One region of the Paraburkholderia sp. BR10882 genome, then DNA from elsewhere that is predicted to be linked to it. Evidence: riboswitches for the same ligand, from Rfam matches in the RefSeq annotation. Region 1 holds a riboswitch; each other region holds the start of a gene.
The links. Region 1 has a riboswitch for cobalamin ahead of AB3X99_RS03460 (CbtB domain-containing protein). Riboswitches for the same ligand answer to the same signal wherever they lie in the genome.

Region 1 (4,774 bases):
GATTTCGTTCATGACGGCCTTGTCCTCACAGTTGCGCGTGACGCACGCCCACCGAATAGCGGCGTTCGAGCCAGACGAGCGCGAAGTTCGAGAGCGTGGTGATCGCGAGGTAGATGAGCGCCGCGATCACGAGGAAGAAGAACAGGTTGAAGGTGCTGCGGCCCGCGTCCTGGGCGGCCTTCACGACATCGGCGAGACCGATGATCGACACGAGCGCCGTTGCCTTCACGAGCACCTGCCAGTTGTTGCCGATGCCGGGCAGCGCGAAACGCATCATCTGCGGGAAGAGGATGCGGGCGAACACGCGCGCGCCGCTCATGCCGTAGGCGTGCCCCGCTTCGAGCTGGCCGCGCGGCACCGCGAGAAACGCGCCGCGGAACGTTTCGGTGAAGTACGCGCCGTAAATGAAGCCGAGCGTGACGACGCCGGCCACGAACGGATCGATATCGATCTGCGCCATGCCGAGCGCGTCGGTGGCTTCGTTCACGCCGATCTGGATGCTGTAGAAGAGCAGCAGCATCAGCACGAGGTCGGGCACCGAGCGGATCAGCGTCGTGTAGGCGGTCGCCACGGCGGCGAGCGGCCGGTTGAACGAGAGCTTGGCCGCCGCGCCAGCCAGACCGAGCAGCACGGCCACGCCGAGCGAGAGGAGCGAAAGTTCGATGGTCTGGATCGTGCCGGCGAGCAGCACCGGGCCAAAGCCGTAAAGGATCACGCGCGTCTCCGGAACAAAGTTGTTTTGTCGTTTCGGGCGGCCTCGCGCGGCACGTGGGCGCCGCTGAAACCGATGAACTGGCGCGGATCGTCTCAGTGCAAAATGGATTGCTCAAACTCGTGCGGCGCGGATATTGCAGTGCAGCATTGCCGCGCGACGCGTCGGCGCGTGCGGATCAGGCCCGCACAGCCGCGGGCGCGATGCTTTTGAAAGGCGAAAAAAAATGCCCCGGCACGCGAGGCGCGCGGGGCATTTACGCAAGTTTGGGGTCGCTTTTTCGATAGGCGCGCGATGTGCGCACTGCGGCCCCGGCGGAGCTTATGCGGCGCGCGTTTGCGTGCCGCGTGCGCTGCCGGTACGGGCGTTCACGCCGAGCAGCTTTTCGGCGAGCGCGCCGAACAGCAGACCGATCGTCGTCCAGAGAATGAACTGCATGCCGATCGACACCGTGCGGAACTTCCACAGCAGCACGGCCGGGAACGCGGCGGGCACTTCGTTGATCGTCGGCAACGCGAGCTGGATCGCGCCGATCACGACGACGAACAGCACGAGCGCCACGACCGAAGCGTTCCAGAGGCCAAGGCGCGGCACGAACGCGGCGCGCACCTTGAGCGAGAACACCGACACGGCGATCGAGATCGCGATCATCAGGAAAAAGAGCCCGGTGCGATAGCCGATCGTCTCCGGGTCGCCGACCGAGGGCGGATTCGCCGGATACTTGATGTTCGGCACCAGGTAGATCGCGACGAACGCCGCGAGCGCGAGCCAGGCCGAGAGCGCGCGCGGCGAAAGACGCCCCACGCGACCATTGGCATACGCGAAGACGAGCGCAAAGAGTCCGCCGATCGACGCGCCATAGACCATCACGCCCGTGAAGAGACCGACGCTCGCCTGGGTCTTGCGGCTGACGATTTCGGGCTCGGGCGCTTCGCCCTTCGCGGCGTCGGCCTTCTCCTCGAAGGAGATCGCCTGATCGATTTGGGGCTCGCCCGCGATCTTCGCGAAGCCGAACGTGAGAAGTCCCGCGGCGATGCCTGCGAGCATGCCGCGCACCAGCAACTTGCCAACCATGGTCAGCTCCCGGTCAGTGGCAGGGGAAGCCGAGCAGATGGCGGCCGTCGTGAACGAACTCGTGGACGTACATGCCCGGGAAGATCGACGTGGCGCCCTGCTCGGCGCCCACGAAGTACAGGGCCAGCAGCAGCATCAGGCCGCCGAAGATCGCCCAGGGCAGGATGTCTCGCAGCGCAATGGGCGCCGGCGCGGCCGGGGCGTGCTGCAAGGGGAATGAGGTTTCGGACATGCTGACTTCTCCTGGGGTTACGCGCCCCGCTAGTCGTTGAAAGAGTGGTTCACGACGCGCAGGTCTGACTTCCGTTGCTTCGATGTTTTCGACGGCAAGCAGTTACAGTGGCGCGACCGCGCCGGACTTGCACCGGCTTCCGCGTGTCGTGGAGCCTGTATTCTACGCGCTGCGGCGGCCGGCCGCGGCCCGGATGTCAGCCAAAGAGTAGTGAAGCATAAGGAAAAGCATGTCGACGACAGTCTGGCTGGTGAGCCATGCGGCGAACGCTGCGCTGCGCTCGGGCACGTTCCCGCACGTGCCTGAAGTGCCTGTTGCGGGTGAAGACGCCGAAGCAGCGCTCGACGCGCGCGCACTCGAGGCGCTTGCCGCCTGGCGCGAGCGCTGGCACGCGGGGCTGGCCGGTGGTAATCGCAATGGCGAGGCGCCGCGCGCGCTCACGAGTCCCGCCGCGATCGCCTGCGCGAGCGCACGCGCGGCAGGCTTCGCCGGGGCAACGCCAGCTGAAGCGCTCGCCGAAGCCGCCTTCGGTGCATGGCAAGGCCAGCGCCTGACGGATCTCGCGCGTGAAGCGCCCGAGGCCCTTGCGGCCTGGACGCGCGATCCGGGCTTTCGGCCGCCAGGCGGCGGCGAATCGTTCGACGATGTCCGCACGCGCGTCGGCGCCTGGCTCGATGCGGTGCCCGACTCGGGGCACAACGTGGTCGCCTTCACGCACGCGAGCGTGATCCGGGCGGCGATTCTTCACGCGCTGGGCGCGCCGTCGGCGGGGTTTCGCTCGATCGAAATCGCGCCGCTTTCCGTGACGGCCCTACGCCGCACAGAGCACGGCTGGGTTTGGCTCGCGGCGTGAAGTGAGGACCGGAACGGCGCTACCGCCCTGCCCTCGCCGTCGCCGGCATTCTGGATCGGTAGCCAGAAGCGCTCTAGTCCAGCCCCAGCTGTGCCTTGATGGCCGGCATCATGTACTGCACGGCTGCGCGCCCTTCCTCGATGGCGGGCGCGGCGCGATGAAAGTCGAAAATCCCCATGCCGCCCAGGCGCGGCTGGATCAGCACGTCGGCGGGCTCGCCTGCCAGGCGGCTGCGCGTAATGCGCACCTGCATGATGTCGATGCTCTGGGCCACCGAACTCAACACGGAAGGCGCACGCGTGCTAGGCGGCGGCGCCACGCGCACGTCCGGACCGCCAGCCGCGCCGGGGCCTGCAGGCTGCAGCCAGCGCGGAAAGCGCTTGCCATTGCGGCGCAGGAGCGGTTCGGGCCCCGCTTCGCTGTTTTCGGCACCATTGGCGCCGCCGCTGGCCGCCACGGCGGCCGATGCCGCCGTGGCCGCGTCGCTCGCCTCCACGGGCAGCTCGCGCGGCATCGTGTCGATCGCACCGCCCAGGTCGCGGCCGTTGAGAATGTCGTGATTGAGGTCGATGGCGATCACGGTGTCGGCGCGCATCGCACGCGCGGCGGATACCGGCACGGGGTTGCTCAGTCCGCCATCCACGAGCCACACGCCGTCATGCCAGATCGGCGTGAAGATGCCGGGAATCGCGATCGAAGCGCGCACGGCGTCCACCACGCCGCCTTCGCGCAGCCAGACTTCGCGTCCCGTGTCGAGTTCGGTAGCAACCGCCGTGAACGGCAGCCTCAGGTCATCGATCGAGCGGCCGTTGAACTGGTGCGCAAACAGGTCGATCACTTTGCGCCCGCCGAGCAGCCCGCCCGAAAAACGCAAGTCGAGCAGGCGCACCACTGTCTGCCAGGTCAGCTTGCCTACCCAGTCTTCAAGCCAGTCGAGATCGCCGTTCGCGTACACCGCGCCGACGAGCGCGCCAATCGACGTACCGCATACCACGTCGGGCTTGATGCCCGCTTCCTCGAGCGCGCGAATCGCGCCGATATGCGCCCAGCCGCGCGCAGCGCCACCGCCGAGCACGAGTCCGACACGCTTGGGCCGTCGCCGGTTCATCATGCGCGCCTCCTTGCGTGGCCCTGGGTCGACTGAGTCAACGCAGTCAGCGACCGCGGATCACGTCCGAGCGCGAGGTCGTCGTGACCCGCCCGTCCGGTCCGAAATGCACATTGAAATACGCTTCGGGCGTCACGCCCCCTTCCAGCCACTTCCAGCTCCACACCGTCTCCTTCTTCAAGCGGTAGCCGGCCACTTGCCCGGGTTTACCGAGCAATCGCCGGACCTCGTCCTCACTCATGCCGACGCGGATCTTCGCGAAGTTTTCCGCAGTAAGCGCCTGAGTAATGGCCACGAGCCGCCCGTTCGGACCGATGTCGACCATCCAGGTCTTGAGGCCCTGCGGGCCGCGCGGATATTCGAGGCGGCGCGAGCCGTCGTCGAACACGCGCTCGGTCTCGGGCTTGCCCATTTGCTCGCGCACCTGCTCGAGCGTGGAAACGCCTGGCGTGAGGCCCTTGAGCAGCAGCGCGTCGGGCTTCACGGAATCGAAGAACGCCTTGAATCCCTGCCGGATGGTATCGAGCATGGCATCGAACTGGCGATCGTCGCAGCCGGAAAGCGTGAACGCCGCCGTGGCGGCGCACGCGAGCGCGAGCGAACGCGTGAGTGAAAACGTGGGCTTCATGTCCTTGCTAACGCATCAACATGGGCTTGCGTCTACGCGCGCCGATCCGGCGCGCATCGACATGCCCACAATGTACCGTCAATGGACCTGATCGTGCTGCGAGTCCCGCTTCGGGGTCGGCGCGCGTGCGGACACGCTCGCCGCGGCGGGCAGCGCGTCAGCAGTCT
Region 2 (4,774 bases), on a different contig from region 1:
GGCAACTGCGAGAAGCGCGCGCGGTAATCATCGAGGGAAAGACTCTGCCATGCGGGGCGCAGCGCGCGGGTGTCGGGATCGTTCGTCACGCCCTGCGTGAGGATGCGCATGAGCGCGTCGCCGTCTTCGGGCAGATCGGCCACACGATAGCCTTCGTCACGCAGCATGCGCAGGATGCCGACCACCGAGGCCGGCGTGTCGAGTCCCACGCCGTTGCCAATGCGCCCTTCGCTCATCGGATAGTTCGCGAGCACGAGCGCGAGTTTCTTCTCCGCGTTCGGCAGGCTGCGCAGACGGCACCACCGGCGCGCCAGTTCGGCGACGAACGCCACGCGCTCGGCATCGGGCTGATAGCGCACGACATCGACCTGCGTCTCTTTGCAGTGGTATGCGAGGCCCTTGAAGCTGATCGCACGCGTAATCACGCGGCCGTCCACTTCGGGCAGCGCGATATGCATGGCGATGTCACGCGAATTCAGGCCGTGATTGTCCTTCACCCAGTCTTCGCGATTGCCGCCGCTCAGGATCACCTGGAGCACGGGCGCGTCGCCGGCGAGCGCAATCGGTTCGGGGTCGTCGAGCGACGAAGCCGCGAAGGCCGTGGTATTCAGCACGAGCGAGACGTCGTGCTCGGCCGCCAGTTGATCGAGCACGTCGCGGCTCAAAGTGTCCTTGAGCGACGTGATCGCAAGCGGCAGCGGGTTCAGGCCGCGCGCGAGCAGCGCGTCGATGAGGGCATCGAAAGCGGCGGTGTTCGCCGCCTGCAGATGCGCCTTGTAAAACAGCAGCGCGACGACCGGCGCGCCAGGTTGCCAGCGCGCGCGCCATTCGTCGATGGTCGCGACGTCGCGCTGCGGGCAATAGAGCGCAGCGGCGGGCAACGCAATGGGCGGCGCAGGCTCGCTGCCCCAGTCGAATGCGCGCCACGCGAGCGCACGCAGGAACGATTCGGCGTTGGCCGCGCCGCCTTCGCGCAGATAACGCCACAGCAAGCGGCAAAACTCGGGCTCGGCGCGGCTCTTCGCGATGAGATTGGGGTCTTCCTGCAAGTCGCCCGAAAACATCGCGAGCAGTTGCCCGCGGCGCTCGGCTAGCGAGACGACCTGCTCGATGCCATATGGCCAGTACGTTTCGCCGCCCAGATGATCGACCACCACCACGCGCGCGTGCTGCAGGACATCTTCGACGTAGAAGTCCACCGACGCGGGCTGGCGCAAATACGTGACGTTCGCAAGCCGCACGCTCGGAAAACCTGCGGGCAGGCGCGGCACGACGCTCGCCAGCAGCGCTAGCGTCGTGTCCGCCGAACTTAGCACGACGATCTCGGCGGGCTGCTGGTCGATCCGGATAACGCCCTGCGTGTCGTCGACGAAACCGCCTGGCGTAGTGCGCAGCAAATGCATGGGACTGCCTCGTCTAGCTGGGTGCGCTCACTTCGCGGCCGCGGTCTGCACATTCGCCAGTGCGATATCGAAGGCCGCTTGCAGCGTCGCGCCATCGAGATCCTCTCCGATCAGCACGAAGCGGCTCGCAAGCGGCTGCGCCGCGCTTTCCTGCTCGTTCCAGCGGCGGTCGAAATAGCTGTCGAAGCGGCGGCCCACGCCTTGAATCACGAGGCGCATGGGCGCACCCGGCAGCGCGGCAAAGCCCTTCACGCGATAGATCGTGTGCGCATCGACGAGTTGCTGCAGCGCCTCGATCACAGTCTCGCGCGAAGCCGCATTGCCCGACACCACAACCGAATCGAACTCGTCATGATGATGATCAGGATCGTCGGCGGAACCGTGATGGTCGTGCCGCAGATGAATGCTCTCCTCGGAGGCCGCCTCGAGCCCGAGCAGCGTATGCAGATCGAGCTTGCCGTGCTGCGCGCGCACGATCTTCACCTGCGGCGGCAGCTCTTCGCGCAGCTCGGCGATGAGCGCGTCCTGGCCCGCAACGTCCAGCAGATCGGTCTTGTTGAGAATGACGAGGTCGGCGGCCGAAAGCTGGTCTTCGAACAGCTCGTGCAGCGGCGACTCGTGATCGAGGTTCGGGTCGGCGCGGCGCTGCGCGTCCACGGCCTGCGGATTTTCGGCGAACTGCCCGCTCGCGGCGGCGGGGCCGTCCACCACGGTCACGACCGCATCGACGGTGAACGCGTTGCGAATCGACGGCCAGTTGAACGCCTGCACGAGCGGCTTGGGCAGCGCGAGACCCGAAGTTTCGATCAGCACGTGATCGACATCGCCGCGGCGTTCGAGCAGTTTCTCCATCACGGGGAAGAATTCTTCCTGCACGGTGCAGCAAAGGCAGCCGTTCGCGAGTTCGTAGAGCTGGCCTTCCGTTTCGTTGCCGTTCTCGTCGCAGCCAATGCCGCAACCGCGCAGAATCTCGCCGTCGATACCGAGTTCGCCGAATTCGTTGACGATGACCGCGACGCGCAGGCCGCCCGCGTGCTGGAGAATGTGACGCAGCAGCGTGGTTTTACCGCTGCCGAGAAAGCCCGTCACGATCGTGACCGGAATCTTGCGCATTTGCATGAAGTGCTCCTTCGGCGCCAGGCCGTATCGAGGGGCATGGTGCGTCGCGCCTGCCGTTCGTGCGGGTGCCGTGTTGCGCACACGCGCGTATCCATGGAGACGCTGTCACGCGCAACGATTCAACAACCTGCAGGGGACGAACGACCAGAAACGCACCCAGGCCTCGCCCGGCTGACGCATGAAAATCACGGACCCGGCACCGCATCCCCGCAGCACGAATCCCACGTATCTGGCCGGTATCCGGACTGACGAAACACCGCTTCGCCTTCCCGCGCGAGCGGCCTTGCGGCCGGCTTGCACAGTGGCGTGGACTGCGTAAAGCATGGAAGCGGTTTGCGGCATTCGTGCGAACGCCGCGCTCGTTGTACCGTTGCGGGTGCAGTTCAGGTTGGCCACGCCCGAGGCGGGATGGCTCCCTGATTCCCGTTTAACTGCGCGCGCATTATGAATCGCGCGCGCGAGCACCAGAGTGCGTGCGAGTGTAGGCGCGGGGGGCCCGTGCGTCAAGGAAGGCGTGGGAAGCCGCAAAAGCGTGTGCTATCGTAGCGCGCATCCGGCGCCCGCCGGAACGCGACGCTTTTGCTCGTTTTGCCCCTGCGGTCACGCCTTCGATCGACGCCCTCGCCGTGAATCCTGCCGAAAATCGCGCCTCGGGCGCAGCCTCATTCGAAGCCACGCCGGAACCCGCGCAGCGCGTGCCGCCGCTTGCGCTCGGCATCGGCTGCCGGCGCGGCGTGACGCTCGCGCAGGTCGAAGCCGCGGTGCGCGCTGCGCTCGACGCGTGGCCGCTCGACAGCGTTACGGCCGTGGCAACGCTCGATGCAAAAGCCGGCGAACCCGGCTTGCAGGCGTTTTGCGCGGCACATGCGCTGCCGCTTCAGACGTACACGCGGGAGCAACTCGCCGCGACACCGATACTGGCGCCACCCTCCGCAGCCGCGCAAGCGCAGTTCGGCGTAGACGGCGTGTGCGAACCCTGCGCGCGTCTGGCGGCGGGCGGCGCTCCGCTCGTGCGCGGCAAGCTGGCGCTCGACGGCGTGACGGTCGCAATCGCAGGCATTCTGCCAAACGACGCAAATGCGGACGCGATAGCGCCGCAACCAAACCAATCCCGATGATGAAAACCGATCCCGAATCGCACCAACGCATGACGCAACGCCGCCGCGAAGGCCACGAGAAGAAGCAGGCCGCCGCGACGCACGAAAAGGGCCTGTTGATCGTCAACACCGGCAACGGCAAGGGCAAGAGCACGGCCGCGTTCGGCATGGCCGTGCGCATGCTCGGCCACGGCATGAAGCTAGGCGTCGTGCAGTTCATCAAGGGCGCGCTGCACACGGCCGAACGCGATTTCCTCGGCAGCGTTGCGCACTGCGAGTTCGTGACGATGGGCGACGGCTACACCTGGAACACGCAGAATCGCGACGGCGACATCGCCACCGCGCGCAAGGGCTGGGACGAAGCGAAGCGCATGATCGAGAGCGGCGAGTACGCCATGGTGATCCTCGACGAACTCAACACGGTGCTCAAATACGAGTACCTGCCGCTCGACGAAGTGCTCGGTGTGATCGCCTCGCGCGCGCCGCACGTGCACGTGGTCGTGACGGGTCGCCATGCGCCCGACGCCCTGATCGAAGCGGCCGACCTCGTCACGGAAATGCGCCTCGTGAAGCATCCGTATCGCGAGCAAGGCGTGAAGGCGCAAAAGGGCGTGGAGTTTTAAGCGCATGAGCGCAACGGTTGCCTGCCCCGCGCTCTTCATCAGCGCGCCCGCTTCGGGCCAGGGCAAGACCACGCTCACGGCTGGCCTCGCGCGACTGCATCGGCGCGCGGGCCGACGCGTGCGCGTCTTCAAGACCGGGCCGGATTTTCTCGACCCGATGATCCTCGCACGCGCGAGCGGCGCGCCCGTGCTCTCGCTCGACCTGTGGATGGTGGGCAAAGAAGCGTGCCGCGCCCTGCTCGCGCAGGCGGCGCGCGACGCCGACCTGATCCTTATCGAAGGCGTGATGGGCCTGTTCGACGGCACGCCGAGCAGCGCCGATCTCGCGACCGAGTTTGGCGTGCCGGTGGCCGCCATCGTCAGCGCGAAGTCGATGGCGCAGACCTTCGGCGCGATCGCGTTCGGTCTCGCGCATTTTCGGCCGGAAGTGCCCTTTCACGGCGTGCTGGCCAACCGCGTGGGCTCGGCGCGTCACGCGCAGATGCTGCAGGAGGCGTTGCCCGCCGACGTACGCTGGCTCGGGCATGTTGCG
Region 3 (4,774 bases), on a different contig from region 1:
CGGCGGCGGACGCCTGCGTGTGGGCGGCCAGCTCACGGTGGCGGGCGGCACGCTGCATGTGAAGTTCGTGAACGGCTATACGCCGAAAGTGGGCGACACGATCGACGTGATCGACGGCAACGGCGCATCGGTGAAATTCGCGACCGTCACTGTCGATGGCTTCAAGGCCACGCCCGTTTATTCTTCGACCGGCGTTTCGGTGAAGCTCTCGGCTTCGTGACGTAGCCACGCAGTATAAAGGCCCCGAATCGCAACGGTTCGGGGCCTTTTTTACGCATCAGAAGCGATGCCGGATGCCCGCGGCCACGAGCACCTGGTTGCGGCCGCCCGACGGGTCGCAGGTGTTGATCATCGCAAGCGCACCGGACGACGCGCGCTGATAGATCGCCTCGGTATAAACGTCCGTGCGTTTGGACAGTTGATAGCCGGCCTGCAGCGCGCCTTGATGCCAATGCGCGGAGGTCGTGCCCGTGTAGGCATACATGCCCGCGAGCGAGAACGCGGGCGTCACCTGCGATAGCGCATTCACTTCGTAATTGCTGAATGCGATCGAAGGCAAGGGCGCGCCGCCGTCGGCCTCGCTGACACCGGTATGAATGGAACGCGACCAGGCCGCGCCAAGCGTGACGTCGCCCAGCGCGTAGCTCATGCCCGCGCCGATGATGTCTTCGCGCTGCACCGCGACCTCGGTCGGCACGAGGCCCGCACCCGGCAGCACCGACGTCTCGTACGCACCCACCGAAGAGGCGCCGCGGCCGTTGATGTGCATCCACGCCACGCCTGCGCTGAACGGGCCGCCTTCGTAATGGACGCCGAAGCCGTAAGCGCGATTTTGCGCGAAGCGCCCCGCCTCGTTCGAAAACGCGTACATCGCGCCGGCGCTGAAACCACCGTACGTTGCGCTCGCGTACTTCACGGCGTTCGAGGCGAGCCACGAATTGTTGGCGTTGTCGTTGTCGAACGGATGCGCGAATGCCGTGCCGCCCGCGCCGCCCGTTAGCGTGAACGGGGCGAAGTAGTCGTGCATCGTGTCGTACTGGCGGCCTAGCGTGATCGTGCCGAGTCGTTCGGATTGCAGACCAACGTAGAACGGATGGTCGTTGAAGGCTTCGCCAGAGGTGGCCGAGAAGCCGCGCTCGAGGCGAAAGATCGCGGCGTTGCCGCCGCCGAGGTCCTCAGTGCCCTGCAGGCCCCAGAAGCTGCCGTCGACAAGACCCGAGCCTGCACGATATTGGGTGCGGCCGCCAACGTCGCTGACATAGTCGACGCTCGCGTCCATCTCACCGTACAACGTGACCTGCTGCGCCGAGGCGCCAGCGCCGGTGAATGCCAATGCCGTCCCACCCAGGACGGCGAGAATGTTCTTGTTCATGAGTCATCTTGTTTGTGTAGGTGGGATTGTGTGGACGAGCGCCGTCCGCCCCCGCTCGATGCGGCGAGGACGTAGCGAGGTCTGATTTCTGGCTCGATTGACAGCCGGTCACAGTGGCGCGACCGCGCCGGATTCTCACTGGCTTCCCTGCTGCGTTTCGCTTGTGCAGCGCCTACGCGCGAAAAACAGCCGCAAGGATAGCGTAAGTTGCGGGAGCAGCCAAACCGGGTGTTTTTGCCACACGACGCTCGTCAAAGGTTGACGCACCGAATGCGCGGCCCTTACCCTTGCGCCCTGATGGTTCCCGGCGACGGGATCAAAAGGGAACGCAGTGCAAGACTGCGGCTGCCCCCGCAACTGTAAGCGGCGAGTCCATGCCAGAGAAGGCCACTGGGAAACCGGGAAGGCCGGCTGCGGATGTCGACCCGCGAGCCAGGAGACCTGCCATCAACCGAGTCCAGCAGCCGCAGCGGGCGGGGATCCCCGATGCGCAAGCACCGCCCGCGTGGCGATCGCCCGTTGCACGGACAGCCCGTATTTCAGGAGCTGTTTCCAGCCATCGCATCATGAAGTTTCGCCAATTCGTATTGACTTCCGCCGCGCTCGCCTGGGCGTGGCAAACCGCGCATGCCGCCGACGCCGCCGACGCCGCCGACGCCGCCAATGCATCGTCCGCCCAGGCGCGGCAGCAAGCCGGCGGCGACACCACGCTGCCCAATATCCTCGTCGTGGGCGACGCGCAGCATCTGCCACAATCGTTCGATCAGCGCTACGCAACCACCCAGGTGCTTACGCGCCAGGACCTCGAACGCGTGTTCCCCGTCGACCCCAGCATCGCGCAGGCGCTCGCCACGCTGCCGGGTGTCACCGTCTCGCAGACCGGCGGCCCAGGGTCGTACACGGGGGTGAGCATTCGCGGCTCGTCGGCCGACCAGGTGGCCGTGTTCATCGACGGCATACGCATAGGCTCCGTCACCACGGGCACGGCTGAATGGGCCGATCTGGCGACTGCCTCGTTCGACCGCGTCGAGGTGATCTCGGGCCCCGCGGCCGCCTCGTTCGGCGCGGACGCCATGGGCGGCGTCGTGCAGCTCTTCACGCGCCATGCGTCGAACCAGCCGAACCAGACCACCGTCTCGTTCGGCGGCGGCTCGAACAAGACCTTTGACACGCAGGTGCGCACCTCGGGCACAATCCCATCGACAGGACCGCTTTCCGCACTGAGCGGCCTCACCTACTCGCTGGGCCTGCACGACTACAACACGGCGGGCATCGACGCGACGCAGCCCGGGGCCTACGGCCACGAAGACGGCCGCAATCCATACCACGCGCAGAACCTCGACGCGCGCCTTGGCTACGCGCACGACAACTGGTCGATCTCGACCTTCGCGCTCTACCACCGCTCCGATCTCTCCTACGACAACGCGGGAGGCAACGACCGGCAGCGCGACACGCAGCTCACGACCGGTCTCGCGTTCCACCTCGACATCACGCCGACCACGCAGTTCGACCAGTCGGTGGGCTACGCGACGGACCGTCAGTTCCTCTATTCGAACGACCCGACGATCCCGACCGACGAAATCGACTCGACGCGCTTTTCCACCTCCACGTCGATCACGCATCAGGAAAGAGGCCATACGCTCTTCGGCATGCCGCTCGACGGCGAGACCAAACTCGCCTACGACTACACCCGCGAGCTGGCGTTCCTGCCGGTGGATGTGCCGGGCGGCCTGCCCGCGCGCAACGATTCGGCCGTGTCGATGCATCAGTCGACCACGCTCGGACCCGTCACGCTGTTTCTGGCGGGGCGGCACGAAATCGTGCAGGGGCAATCGGTGAATACGGGCAACGTCGCGCTCTCGTGGGCCATCACGCCGGTCTACACGGCGCGCGTTTCGTACGGCAATGCGTTCCGCCTGCCGACGTTCAACGACCTCTACTATCCGGGCTACTCGAATCCCAACCTGCTGCCCGAGCGCAGCGACTCGGTCGAAGCCGCGCTCGATGCCACCACGTCCATCGGCACGTTCACGGCGGCCGTGTACGACACGCGCGTGCACGATCTCATCACGTACAACTCGCAGACCTTCCTGCCCGTGAACGTGGGCCGCGCGCACATTCAGGGTCTCGACCTCTCGTACAAGGGCACGCTCGGCCAGTACACGCCGGTGAGCCTCACGGTGGGGATTCTGAATCCGCAGGACGTGACCGACCAGACCTGGCTCAATCGCCGCCCGCGCCAGACGGTGAGCCTGAGCGTGGATCACACGTGGGACGAGTTCCAGCTCCACGCGCTCAGCACCGGCGTTTCGCTGCTGTATAACGGCTCGACGTTCGACGACCAGCTCAACACGATCTACCTTCCCTCGTGGACGACGGTGAGCCTGCGCGCGTCGTACAAGGTCAATGCGCATCTCGCGCTATCGGCCACGCTGGCGAACGTGTTCAACCGGCAGTACGTGACCGCCTACGGGTACAACACGCTGGGGCGCACGGCGTTTGGCAAGGTGACCTATACGTTCTGAGCGTTGCGTGCGAGCGGGTGCGTTCAAGCGTTTCGCGCGCCCGCTCGCCTAGCCCTCGCGCTTCGGACGCCGCACCGCGCGAATCTTCCCACTGTTCCCGCCGCCGCAGAAAAACTGCTCGCCGCCATCGGACTCCAGCCCCGAAACGGCGGTGCCGGGCGGCATGTCGAGCTGTTCCAGCACTTCGCCCGTGCCCGGATCGATACGCCGCAAATCGCTCTCGTCGCCTTCCCAGGTGCCGTGCCACAGTTCACCGTCCACCCACGTCACGCCCGTGACGAAGCGGCTCGATTCGAGCGTGCGCAGGATCGCGCCCGTCTGCGGATCGACCTGATGGATCTTGCGCTCTCGATACACCCCGACCCAGAGCGTGCCGTCCGCCCACGCGAGCCCCGAGTCGCCGCCGCCTCCGGGCGCGGGAATCGTCGCGAGCACGCGGCCCGTTTCGGGGTCGATCTTGTGAATGCGATCCTCGGCGATCTGAAACAGATGCCGCCCGTCGAAAGCCGTGCCCGCGTGCGCCGCGATGTCGATCGAGCGCTGCGTCTCGCCGCTCTGCGGATCGAGCGACGCGATGCGCTCGCCGACGGCGAACCACACCTGTTTGCCGTCGTACGTGACCCCGCCCACCTTCTCGATGCCGGGGAAAGGGCCGTACTCGCGGACGATTTCGGCAGTCGTTCGTTTCATGGTTTCCTCCTTGAATGACGGGACAGACGTTCATCCTAGTCGCCTGGCAGCGGGGCGGGGAGTAACAAGGTCGTCGCGAATCCGGGGACGGGCGGCGTGGTCCAGCGGCGCGCGCGGCCGTAGCCGAACGATTGCACCTTGTCCGCCGCCGCGAGCGAATCGAGCGCGCGCTGCACGGTGCGCTGGC
Region 4 (4,774 bases), on a different contig from region 1:
CCCTTCGGCTCCGCCAAAGCCGCCCACCCGCACCGCGCAGGCGAGATCGGCGGGCACGCGGCCAAGGCCCGCGAGCGAGTAGACGTGCTGGGGGCCGAGCGTGCGCGCGATCGCCAGCGCATCGCCGGTGCCGCCGAGCAGCAGGATGCGCGCCGTCATGGCTTGACGGCCTCGTAAAGCGTGACGGGCAAAGCCTGACGCCAGGTGTCGAAGCCGCCCAGCGGCTGCGCCTCGCCGATGCCGACGCGCGTGAGCGTGCCGCCGTGCTGCGCGCGCCATGCCACGAGTGCCGCTTCGCTCTGCAACGTCACCGCGTTCGCGACGAGCCGCCCGCCGCTCGCGAGCGCCGCCCAGCACGCGTCCAGCACGCCGGGTACGGTCACGCCGCCGCCGATAAAGACCGCGTCGGGCGCGGCGAGCCCTGCGAGCGCGTCGGGCGCGCGGCCCGCAACGAGTTGCAAACCCGGCACGCCCAACGCCGCGCGATTGTGCTCGATGAAGCGTTGACGCTCGGCGTTCGCCTCGATCGCGATCGCGCGGCAAGCGGCGTGCGAACGCATCCATTCGATGCCGATCGAGCCGCTGCCCGCGCCCACGTCCCACAGCAACGCGCCGGGCGTCGGCGCGAGACGCGCGAGCGTGAGCGCGCGCACGTCGCGCTTCGTAATCTGACCGTCGTGGCGGTAGGCGTCGTCGGGGAGGCCTGGCGTGAGCGTCCAGCCGCGCGCGAGCGTCTGCGCACTATTGCTTTCGCATTCGAACGCGACCAGATTGAGCGCCGCGGCTTCTTCAACGTGCCACGCATCGGCGCGGCCTTCTATGCGGCGTTCGAGCGGGCCGCCCAGATGCTCGAACACGGCAAGACGCGTGGCGCCGAAGCCCGCTTCGGCGAGCAACGCGGCAAGCGCCGCGGGCGTGCGCCCATCCGCGCTCAACGCGAGCACGCGCGAGCGCGCGTAGAGATAGCGGCGCAGCGCATCGAGCGGACGGCCGACGAGCGAGAGCATCGCCGTATCTTGCAGCGCCCACCCCTTGCGCGCCGCCGCGAGCGAGAGCGATGAAGGCGCGGGCAGCACGCGCATTTCACCGGGCACCACGCGGCGCGCGAGTGTCGCGCCCACGCCGAACAGCATGGGGTCGCCGCTCGCGAGCACGCATACGGACTGATCCGACTCGCGGTACGCAAGCAGCGCCTCGACGCTAAACGGCTGGGGCCACGCTTCGCGCCGTGCACGCACGCGCGAGGGCAGCATCGCCAGATGGCGTTCGCCACCCGTCACGATGGCCGCGTCGAACAGCGCGCGCCGCGCGTCGCGCCCGAGCCCCGCGTATCCATCGTCGCCGATGCCCACCACCGTCAGCCATGCCTGCGTGCCCTGCATTCGCTCTCCCGCCGTTGCCTGTTTCTCTACACCGCCACGGGCCCGCAGCCCTATTGTGGGGCGGAGCACGCGTGAAAACGGGCATAATACCGTGTCCGCCGGCGCCTTTAAGGCAGTTTTGCATGGGACCGGAGTAAAGCGCTGAAGCGCTAACTCCGGATCGCAGCTTTGCATGGGACCGGAGTAAAGCGCTGAAGCGCTAACTCCGGATCGCAGCTTTGCATGGGACCGGAGTAAAGCGCTGAAGCGCTAACTCCGGATCGCAGCTTTGCATGGGACCGGAGTAAGCGCTGAAGCGCCAACTCCGGATCGCAATCAGGGAACACAGCAAGCTGTGGCCGCCCCGCGACTGTGAGCAGCGAGACCGCATCCACCCGAGCCACTGGTTTTACCGGGAAGGCCGATGCGGTTCACGACCTGCGAGCCAGGAGACCTGCCGGCCGACTGTTCGCGCGAACCCATATCGGACGGGGTGTACCGATACCGCTGCCGTTTCCCGCCTGCCGTGCGGGCAACGCGCCGCTCCAGCGTGCTGCTTACCCGGTAATGCCTTGAAACACGAAACGAAGCCTGTCTCGCCCGCTGCCGCATTGGCCGGGCTCCGCCCCTCGGCGTGCCCGGGGCTCCTGCGCGTGGTCGCGGCGCGCGACGGCGGCCTGTGCCGCATCCGCCTGCCTGGCGGCGCGCTGAGCGCCGCGCGTGCGCGGGCCCTCGCCGACGCAGCGTCGACGCACGCGAACGGCGTACTCGAACTGACCAATCGCGCGAACGTGCAGATTCGCGGCGTGCGCGCCGGCGAAGAAGCGGCATTGAGCGCCGCGCTGATCGACGCAGGCCTCGGCCCTGCCGGCATCGACGCCGCGAGCCCGGTCGAGCGTGCATGCGCCGCCGACGAATTGCGCAACGTGATGCTGAGCCCGCTCGCGGGCCTCGACCCTGACGCGTTGTGGGACACGACGGAACTCGCCGCCGCGCTCATCGACATGATGCAGCGCGAGCCACGCTTCGCCGCACTCTCGCCCAAGTTCGCGTCGCAACTCGACGGCGGTGAACGTGTGGCGATGCTCGAGCATCCGCACGACATCTGGCTCGCCGCGCTGCCTTATGGCGCAACGGTGCGCTTCGCGGTGGGCCTCGCAGGTCGCCCCACGGCGCAGCCAGTCGGCACGCTCGCGGCCGAAGACGTTTGCGCATCGATGCGCGCGCTGTTGCATGCGTTCCTCGATCTCGCGGGCGCGGACGCCACACGCATGCGCGACGTCCTCGCCACTCATTCGCTCGACGCGCTGCTACAGCGCGCGCAACAGCATGGCGACTTCACGTTGACGCGTGACGACGCCACGCTGCCCGCTTGGCGCCGCGCGGCGAGCCCCGCCGGCTTGCGCCTCGGCGCACACGCGCTGCACGCCGACGGCAGCGGCTACGTGGGCGCGCAACCCGCTCTCGGCCGTATCGACGCGCCAACGCTGCGCGCACTTGCCGCGCGCGCGGAAGACTCGGGCGACGCGACATTGCGCGTGACGCCCTGGCAAGGCGTCCTGCTGCCGAATGTGCCCGCGCACGCCATGCCCGCCGCGCTCGAACGCCTGGACGCGCTCGGTCTCATCGCCTCCCGCGCCGACCCGCTCGCGCGCCTCGTCGCGTGCACGGGCTCGACGGGATGTGCAAAAAGCCGCGCGGACACGAAGGCAGACGCACAGCGCCTCGCCGCAATGCTGCCGCCCGACGCCGAAGCCCACCTGAGCGGCTGCGAGCGCTCCTGCGCGGCCGCGCATTGCGCGCCGTTCACGTTGCTCGCCAGCACCCCGGACCACTACGACCTGTACCAGCGCGACGACACGCAAAGCGGCTTCGTCCAGCGCTTTGGCCAACTCATCGCGCGCAACCTGACGATCGAAGCCGCTGCGCTTGCACTCGCGCAGCGGCCCCGGAGTAACCAAGATGTCTGATTACATTCGCGACGGCCAGGCGATCTATCGCGAGTCGTTCGCGACGATCCGCGCCGAAGCCGACCTCTCGCGCATTCCCGCCGACCTCGAAAAACTTGCCGTGCGCGTGATTCACGCATCCGGCATGGTGGATGTGGCCGCAGACCTCGCATTTTCCGCAGGCGCGGGCACAGCGGGCCGCAACGCGCTCGCGGGCGGCGCGCCGATTCTCTGCGACGCGAAAATGGTCGCTTACGGCGTGACGCGCGCGCGCTTGCCGGCGAACAACGCCGTGATCTGCACGCTCGACGATCCCGCCGTACCGGATCTCGCGCGCGAGATCGGCAACACGCGCTCGGCGGTCGCGCTCGAACTGTGGCGGCCGCATCTCGCAGGCAGCATCGTGGCGATCGGCAATGCGCCCACCGCACTCTTTTATCTGCTCGACATGATTGCCGCCGGTGCTCCGCGCCCCGCGCTCATCCTCGGCTTTCCGGTCGGCTTCGTCGGCGCGGCCGAGTCCAAGGCGCAGCTTGCAGCCGAAAGTCACGGCGTACCCTTCGTCGTCGTGCACGGCCGCCGCGGCGGCAGCGCGATGGCCGCCGCCGCCGTCAACGCACTCGCTTCGGAGACCGAATAAATGATCCGCAAAGGACGTCTGCACGGCATTGGCGTCGGCCCCGGCGACCCCGAACTGCTCACACTCAAGGCGCTGCGCCTGCTCAAGGCCGCGCCCGTGGTCGCGTATTTCGTCGCGAAGGGCAAGAAAGGCAATGCGTTCGGCATCGTCGAGGCCCATCTCGAAGCGGAGCAGGAACGCCTGCCGCTCGTGTACCCCGTGACGACCGAAGCGCTCGAACCGCCGCTCTCGTACGAAGCGATCATCGCCGACTTCTACGACGGCGCGGCGCAAACGCTTTCGCGCCATCTCGACGCCGGACGCGACGTGGCCGTGATCTGCGAAGGCGATCCGTTCTTCTACGGCTCGTACATGTATCTGCACGACCGGCTCGCCGCACACTACGAGGCCGAAGTCGTGCCGGGCGTGTGCTCGATGCTGGGCGGCGCGGCGGTGCTGGGCGTGCCGCTCGTCTACCGCAACCAGAGCCTCGCCGTACTCTCGGGCGTGCTGCCCGAGGACGAATTGCGCCGGCGCCTGGCCGACGCGGATGCCGCCGTGATCATGAAGCTGGGCCGCAATTTCGACAAGGTGCGCCGCGTGCTGGGCGAACTGGACCTCGCGCATCGCGCGCTGTATGTCGAGCGCGCAACCATGGCGAACCAGCGGATCGTCCCGCTCGACGACGTCGATCCGATGGCTTCGCCGTACTTCTCGCTGCTCGTCGTGCCGGGGGTGAAATGGCAGTCGTGACGCCGCCCGCCATCGTCATTCTCGGGCCCGGCGCGCTCGCCACGGCGCGGCGCGTGCAGACGCTTTACCCAGGCGCGCAGGTCCATGCGCTG

Region 2: it holds a riboswitch for cobalamin, as region 1 does, so the genes downstream of both, cobW (cobalamin biosynthesis protein CobW) here and AB3X99_RS03460 (CbtB domain-containing protein) in region 1, are expected to answer to the same signal.
Region 3: it holds a riboswitch for cobalamin, as region 1 does, so the genes downstream of both, AB3X99_RS23355 (TonB-dependent receptor) here and AB3X99_RS03460 (CbtB domain-containing protein) in region 1, are expected to answer to the same signal.
Region 4: it holds a riboswitch for cobalamin, as region 1 does, so the genes downstream of both, cobG (precorrin-3B synthase) here and AB3X99_RS03460 (CbtB domain-containing protein) in region 1, are expected to answer to the same signal.

The regions. Positions count from the first base shown of each region.
Region 1 covers NZ_JBFPKP010000001.1:746,217-750,990, reverse strand. The annotation lists gene AB3X99_RS03475 (ABC transporter permease) at 1-12, opposite strand, end outside; gene AB3X99_RS03470 (ABC transporter permease) at 26-715, opposite strand; gene AB3X99_RS03465 (CbtA family protein) at 1,034-1,786, opposite strand; gene AB3X99_RS03460 (CbtB domain-containing protein) at 1,800-2,018, opposite strand; cobalamin riboswitch at 2,058-2,203, opposite strand; gene AB3X99_RS03455 (histidine phosphatase family protein) at 2,248-2,871, shown strand; gene AB3X99_RS03450 (patatin-like phospholipase family protein) at 2,945-3,982, opposite strand; gene AB3X99_RS03445 (hypothetical protein) at 4,026-4,607, opposite strand; gene AB3X99_RS03440 (lysylphosphatidylglycerol synthase domain-containing protein) at 4,686-4,774, opposite strand, start outside.
Region 2 covers NZ_JBFPKP010000017.1:49,242-54,015, forward strand. The annotation lists gene cobN (cobaltochelatase subunit CobN) at 1-1,403, opposite strand, end outside; gene cobW (cobalamin biosynthesis protein CobW) at 1,431-2,516, opposite strand; cobalamin riboswitch at 2,736-3,006, opposite strand; gene AB3X99_RS31380 (cobalamin biosynthesis protein) at 3,149-3,640, shown strand; gene cobO (cob(I)yrinic acid a,c-diamide adenosyltransferase) at 3,640-4,242, shown strand; gene AB3X99_RS31390 (cobyrinate a,c-diamide synthase) at 4,247-4,774, shown strand, end outside.
Region 3 covers NZ_JBFPKP010000009.1:182,666-187,439, forward strand. The annotation lists gene AB3X99_RS23345 (phosphatase PAP2 family protein) at 1-220, shown strand, start outside; gene AB3X99_RS23350 (porin) at 278-1,372, opposite strand; cobalamin riboswitch at 1,429-1,563, opposite strand; cobalamin riboswitch at 1,654-1,836, shown strand; gene AB3X99_RS23355 (TonB-dependent receptor) at 1,939-3,897, shown strand; gene AB3X99_RS23360 (glutamine cyclotransferase) at 3,946-4,587, opposite strand; gene AB3X99_RS23365 (helix-turn-helix domain-containing protein) at 4,623-4,774, opposite strand, start outside.
Region 4 covers NZ_JBFPKP010000017.1:36,003-40,776, forward strand. The annotation lists gene AB3X99_RS31320 (cobalt-precorrin-6A reductase) at 1-159, opposite strand, end outside; gene cbiE (precorrin-6y C5,15-methyltransferase (decarboxylating) subunit CbiE) at 156-1,382, opposite strand; cobalamin riboswitch at 1,651-1,838, shown strand; gene cobG (precorrin-3B synthase) at 1,934-3,331, shown strand; gene AB3X99_RS31335 (precorrin-8X methylmutase) at 3,324-3,950, shown strand; gene AB3X99_RS31340 (precorrin-2 C(20)-methyltransferase) at 3,951-4,682, shown strand; gene cobJ (precorrin-3B C(17)-methyltransferase) at 4,670-4,774, shown strand, end outside.